Regions from separate parts of the Terribacillus sp. AE2B 122 genome, predicted to be linked through region 2. Evidence: riboswitches for the same ligand, from Rfam matches in the RefSeq annotation. Region 2 holds a riboswitch; each other region holds the start of a gene.
The links. Region 2 has a riboswitch for S-adenosylmethionine ahead of metX (homoserine O-acetyltransferase). Riboswitches for the same ligand answer to the same signal wherever they lie in the genome.

Region 1 (2,275 bases), on a different contig from region 2:
CAGATAAACCGAAGAAGAGTGCTGTATCACCGTCTGAACCTACATTAGCAGAGCAGTGCATTGGCAGGATTTCTTGCTGCGGCAGAAGGAAATTCATTACGGAGAAGATGGATTTCTTCATTTCTCCGGCATATTCCGTTCCACCTATGACGATTACACGCTGTTTGAAGGAAACGATGACAAATGCTTCTGAATTAGTGCCATCGACTAGTGGGTCTGCTTTTACACCAGGAGCAGAGATGACAGTGAATGCAGGTTTATGTGCAGTCAGCTCCTCCTCATTTGGCCGAATGAACAATTGGTGGGCAAATAGATTATGCCAAGCATATTCGTTGATTACTTGTATTGGGAGATGGTAACGTTCATCAGCCCCTGCAAAGCCTTGGAATGAGAATACTTCTTCCTGTGCCTGCAGATAGTCTACGACTTTACCTAAAAGTTGCTCGAATGTTTCTTCGCTAATAGGCTGGTTGACTTTTCCCCAGTCTACTTTGTTTTCGGAAAGCTCGTCTTTGACGATGAATTTATCCTTTGGTGAGCGGCCGGTATATTTCCCTGTCGCAGCCCGCAAAGCACCAGTCTTTGTCAAACGAGCTTCTTGGTGGGACAATGCCGCCTCCGTCAGCTGAGCTGCTGATAGGTTTTTCCTTACATTGGATTGGGAGCGCATTTCTTCTAGCGCTGTTAATGCGTGCATCATTCGCATCTGGATCCCGCCTTTTTTTTAGAAGTTTTAATTAGTATAACACATTAAAATATTAATACATACTATTTTAAAATGCAATCGATAAGTGAATGCTTTATTGGTTAATAATTCCGAGTTTTTAAGTCGGTATTAACATGATTTTGTTGACTTCTGGAGGCTGTTCCGATAACATAGTTGCGAACGGAAAATCACTCTTATTCAGAGTAGGCGGAGGGACAGGCCCTAAGAAACCCGGCAACCGTCACATTTTGTGAAATGGTGCTCAACCTGAGCAAGGGATACCTTGAACGATAAGAGAGGGAATAAGCCAGCCTTCTGTTATGATGGAAGGTTTTTTTCATGTAACGGCTTAATAATAAAAAAAGAGCAATACTAATGATAGTGCTCTTTCAACCTTCACCCATTATCAAGTTTCTTAATAACATACCTTGGAAAGAGTAAAACTTCCGTATTAATTGTAGTTGAAGGGGGATTTGGCAGAATGACTGCTAATCGTCGATTATTTACCTCAGAATCCGTTACTGAAGGGCATCCGGATAAAATCTGTGACCAGATCTCGGATGCTATATTAGATGAAATCCTAGCTAAGGATCCGAATGCCCGTGTTGCTTGTGAAACGACTGTTACGACTGGACTTGTACTCGTTGCAGGTGAAATTACAACCAGTGCTTATGTAGATATCCAAAACATCGTGCGTAAAACAATCAAGGAAATTGGTTATACACGTGCGAAATATGGCTTTGATGCTGATACATGTGCTGTATTGACAGCAATCGATGAGCAATCTCCTGATATTGCAGGTGGTGTTGATCAGGCGCTTGAGGCTCGTGAAGGGCTGATGACGGACGAAGAGATCGATGCAATCGGTGCAGGTGACCAAGGCTTGATGTTTGGCTATGCAAGCAATGAAACACCAGAATATATGCCGCTGCCAATTTCATTGGCGCACCGTCTATCCAAGCAACTGGCGAAGATACGGAAAGATGAAACTGTGGATTACTTGCGCCCGGATGGGAAAACACAAGTAACAGTAGAATATGACGAAAACGATCAACCAGTACGGATTGATACGATTGTCATCTCCACACAGCACCACCCAGAAGTGGAGCAAGCTCAGATTCATACCGATTTGAAAGAGCTTGTTATCAAACCTGTCGTTCCAGCTGAATTGCTGGATGAGAATACAAAATACATCATCAACCCGACTGGACGATTCGTTATCGGCGGACCACAAGGTGATGCAGGTCTGACTGGACGTAAAATCATTGTTGATACGTATGGCGGTTATGCTCGTCACGGCGGCGGTGCATTCAGCGGAAAAGATGCTACAAAAGTAGACCGTTCCGGTGCTTATGCAGCACGTTATGTGGCGAAGAACATCGTTGCAGCAGGTCTTGCAGAGAAATGTGAAGTACAGCTTGCTTATGCGATCGGTGTTGCTGAACCAGTATCCATCAGTATCGATACTTTCGGAACAGGCAAAGAGTCAGAAGAAGCATTGGTGAAAGCGGTACGCGATTTATTCGACCTTCGTCCTGCCGGCATCATCAAGATGCTGAACCTGCGTCA
Region 2 (2,275 bases):
AGGAAGCCATCGTGTCCATAGATTGTTTTAACGTCTACATGACGGGCACCCGGAACTGCTGCTGCAAAGCGTTCAATCTCTTCAGGCGGAAACAGCAAATCTCTGGAGAAGCCGAATGTCAGTACAATTGCCTTTATACTTTGAGCGGCAGACTGCCATCCTCCTCTTCCCCTGCCGATATCATGACTGTTCATCGCCTCTAATAAAGTCATATAACAATTGGCATCAAAGCGATTGACGAGCTTCTCTCCTTGGTAGTTCAAATATGATTCCACTTCATATGCCGCATCGTCCCTGCGGGATGCAGCGCGGCGGAAGCGTTCATTATATTGGTGATCGGAACGGTAAGTAAGCATTCCTACCATCCTTGCAAGTCCGAGACCAGCGGCAGGTGGTTTATCTGCTGTGTAATTACCATTGTTCCAATTGTGATCGGAAGTGATAGCTGTCTTGGCTAAGTGATTATAGGCAATTGCATAATCACTTACGTAAGGAGTTGCCGCCAAAGGGATCAGTACATCCATGAAATCCGGGTACATGACACCCCATTCTAGTACTTGCATTCCACCTAATGATCCGCCGATCACAGCTCTCAAATGAGAGATTCCTAGTTTCTTCAACGCAATGCGCTGAACTGAAACCATGTCACGGATCGTAATAGCTGGAAAAGCAGCCGCATACCTATCACCTGAAACTGGATCTGCCGATAAGGCGCATGTTGTGCCATTGCAGCCACCCAGCACATTGAATGTAATTATTTTATACCGGCTGGTGTCGATAAACCCTCCTGGCTGCAGCAATCCGCTCCACCAGCCTGGATTTGTACCAGTACCGGCCGCAAATTGATCTCCTGTCAGCGCATGGCAGATAAGCACCGTTTCTCCTGATTCAGGACCGCTTCTTTCATAAGCTACTTCCACTTTTGAAAGGATCTCACCTGATTCAAGCTCGATATCACCTATGAGAAGTTTGCCGGTTTGGTATGACTGTTCTGACTCCATGTTCCGTACGCTTCCTCCCCTCAAATAAAAAAGCCACCCTGAGAGGACAGGGTGGCAATATGTACCGACTTGTCTCTCTCATCTTAAAGTGCATACGCACTTTCAGGAATTAGCACCTTATAAGCATTTCTGCTTGCAGGTTGCCGGGCATCGTCGGGCCAGTCCCTCCGCCTCTCTTGATAAGAGCTTGCTATTTATTTGTTAACAGGATTGTAGCATGGGTTAAATTATCAGTCAACTATAAATTCTGAAATTTCCATTTACGCTGTAAATATCCCTAGAAATTTGGACGCCCCGCATCAGCGAATGCCAATGCGGGGCTAAAATGTAACTTTTCTATTGTAAGTAGAGGATACCTAATACATCCCCTTGCCGCGGTACTTGTTCCACATGGTAGTTTACACTTAAACGATGCAATCCCTACCTCTATTGCATCCTCACGGCTCCTAGGCCGCTCCAGTCTGAATAAGTACTTCTAATTAAAACTATAGCAGAATGCCAATGATATTCGATAAAGTTACTCAAACATCGAATACGTTAACTATCTTATCATGCTTTACAATTATTGTCAAACTTCCGATACAGGACATCTTCGCAGCTATCTATCTATTCCCGTTGCAAAGAAGTACAAACCACCCCAAATTTCCCATTTGCCATAAATTCTGTCCTGTTTTAGGTAACGCTTCATGACAAAAGCCCTGAAAACACTTACATGAGTTGGTCAGAAATATTCACGTAAGATAACCTGACAAGTTTGTTACATTTTTTTGCGTGGCACTTATATAATGAATAAAGATTTAAATTTTCAAACAATTAAAGATAAACACAGGGGGTAGAGAAAATGGATATGGCTAATACGGTATTCATGTTTGTCGCAACCGTCTTAGTATGGTTGATGACACCAGCACTCGCACTCTTCTACGGCGGGTTAGTAAGAAGTAAGAACGTGCTGAGCACAGCGATGCACAGCTTTACGACAATGGCAATTGTGTCGATCATCTGGATTATCATTGGCTTTTCCCTGGCGTTCTCACCAGGTAACGGAATTATTGGAGGCTTGGATTTCTTCGGGCTTACTAATGTCGGTTTCGAGCCGGCTGAAGGACACACTATTCCATTCAATTTATTCATGATGTTCCAAATGACATTCGCGATTCTGACAACTGCAATCGTGTCTGGCGCTTATGCAGAACGTATTCGTTTTCCTGCATTCATCTTATTTACAGTTTTATGGGTCCTTATCGTCTACTCCCCGCTTGCACACTGGGTATGGG
Region 3 (2,275 bases), 490 kb from region 2:
TGGCACAGCGGATCAGGGTACTTTTCCCTGCTCCGCTGAATCCGATTACGCCATAGATTTCACCTTTATTTATTTTCAAGGAGACGTCTTTCAACGCCTCCACTTTCTTCTTGCCCGTGGTAAAGGTCTTCGATACATTTTTCAGTTCAATCATATTGCTTCCCCCTTACCAGCTTGGAACAACGGATCCTTGGAATTCATCTTCCACAAACTGTTTTACTTCATCAGATTGATAGATTTCTTGAATCTTCTTCACAACTTCATCGTCCGTGTTCGCTGATCTTACAACAAAGTAGTTGGACCATGGGTTGTTTGCAGATTCCTCTGCAAAGATAGCATCATCATTGATATTCAAATCAGCACCCATTGCAAAGTTCGTGTTGATTGCCGCTGCTGCTACTTCCGGAAGCTGAGCTGGCAGCTGAGAAGCATCCAATTCAACGATTTCCAGATTCAGTGGATTTTCAACGACATCTTTAGCCGTTGCAGAGTTCTCTGCTTCTGGATCTACTTTCAATACTCCTGCTGTCTCAAAGAGTTTCAACGCACGATATTCGTTGGCAGGATCATTCGGTACAGCGATTTTGTCGCCTTCTTTCAATTCGGAAATATCCGAAATCTTATCTGTATAGATACCCATTGGGAACGTAAGTGTCTTAAATACTTCTTTTAGTTCATATCCTTGATTCTTTACTTGATCTTCTAGAAAAGGAAGTGTTTGATAGCTGTTCGCATCCAGGCTTCCATCATCTAACGCACTGTTTGGTGTATTATAATCATTGAATGTTTTGATTTCTACATCGATACCTTCATCGGCTGCTAGTTCTTTCACTTTTTCCATCACTTGCTCATGAGGTCCGCCGCTGACGCCGACCAATATTTTGTCATTTGCTAGTGCAGCAGATTTATCATTGCCGCATGCCGCTAAGAATAATGCTAATAATCCGATAAGTCCAAAGCTTAAGATTTTTTTCATGTTGCTCTCCCCTTTTTTCTTCGCTGTCATCAACTACAATAAAAAAGCGCCTCTCTAGATTAAGAGAGGCGCATGGTATTCGTATGCACTAATTCTCTTATCTCTCAGTACGGCTTTCACCGTCTGCAGGAATTAGCACCTAGATCATTGATCTGGTTGCCGGGCTTCATAGGACCTGTTCCTCCACCGCTCTTGATAAGAATTTCATTATACTTTTGTTGTTGATCTGTTTGTTACTTTACCTTCCAATCTAGTTATTGTCAATATAATTTTAAAATTTATAGAAAAATCAATCTGTTTTTTTGTATTAGGATAGCAGGAGAGTATGCAGTCATTTGACTCAGCCGAAGAATACGAGAATATACGACCACAGACCTTTAAAACAAGCGATTGATCAAGCGGCAAAAATCAACAGAAGTTTACATCTATCCTTTGTTACCCCCTTAGATAACGCTTCCTCCCAAGTGAATTATGGCGATTTCAACGGATTTTTAAATCTATATATGTAATCTGAACATTTTACTTGGAGTATACTATTTCTCATTAAAAATTATTTAAAACTGGTTTAAATCACAGCATGCTTGAGAACTATGAATGATTTTAAAGACCGCAAATTATAATTTTTAACACAATAAAAAGCCGGATGAAAACATCCGGCTTTCCTGTGTACAAGGCCTCCCAACACATACGTACACACACTTACTCTCTCTGTATACCAAAGCGGGCATTGATTTGCCCACGCAGCATTTGCTGGCGGCTCTCTCTTTCCGCTTCCTTCCTTTTGTCTCTCAGCATCTGCTGACGGATTTCGAAGGTTTGCACACCCTCTTCCCTTTTGTTGGCGATCTCGATCAATTGCTCTACATCCGAAAAAGAGTACTTGCGATTTCCCTTCGCTGAACGTTCAGGAAAAATGAGCTTGCGTTCCTCGTAATAACGAATTTTACGTTCAGTCAGACCAGTCAGTTCACTCACAATTCCTATTGTGATCACTTTCCTGTTCTTGTAAGAAGGCTCATTACTCATCTGTTCACCTCATCACCATGTGCTGTTACTACACATTATACCGTATTTATCCAATCATCCTAGTGTTGTGTGAGGAAACCTAACAAACAACAAAATAGTTCGTCAGCATCGCTTACATGTTTAATGCAAAGTAATTCGGCTATAAGTATACTGAACGTAACAGTAAATAGGAAACACTGAAAGGAGCGTCAAGCACGTGGCACATGATCAGGAAGCCCTTGATTTAGCCCAACAGATTGTAGAACTCGACCTGAAGCGCGATGAGTACTGGGA

Region 1: it holds a riboswitch for S-adenosylmethionine, as region 2 does, so the genes downstream of both, metK (methionine adenosyltransferase) here and metX (homoserine O-acetyltransferase) in region 2, are expected to answer to the same signal.
Region 3: it holds a riboswitch for S-adenosylmethionine, as region 2 does, so the genes downstream of both, AE2B122_RS05820 (MetQ/NlpA family ABC transporter substrate-binding protein) here and metX (homoserine O-acetyltransferase) in region 2, are expected to answer to the same signal.

What each region holds. Positions count from the first base shown of each region.
Region 1 covers NZ_LR700948.1:130,827-133,101, forward strand. The annotation lists gene pckA (phosphoenolpyruvate carboxykinase (ATP)) at 1-706, opposite strand, end outside; SAM riboswitch class I at 898-1,003, shown strand; gene metK (methionine adenosyltransferase) at 1,188-2,275, shown strand, end outside.
Region 2 covers NZ_LR700943.1:593,729-596,003, reverse strand. The annotation lists gene metX (homoserine O-acetyltransferase) at 1-1,001, opposite strand, end outside; SAM riboswitch class I at 1,077-1,187, opposite strand; gene AE2B122_RS08135 (ammonium transporter) at 1,843-2,275, shown strand, end outside.
Region 3 covers NZ_LR700943.1:101,950-104,224, reverse strand. The annotation lists gene AE2B122_RS05825 (methionine ABC transporter ATP-binding protein) at 1-154, opposite strand, end outside; gene AE2B122_RS05820 (MetQ/NlpA family ABC transporter substrate-binding protein) at 167-976, opposite strand; SAM riboswitch class I at 1,071-1,178, opposite strand; gene AE2B122_RS05815 (MerR family transcriptional regulator) at 1,676-2,002, opposite strand; gene AE2B122_RS05810 (hypothetical protein) at 2,199-2,275, shown strand, end outside.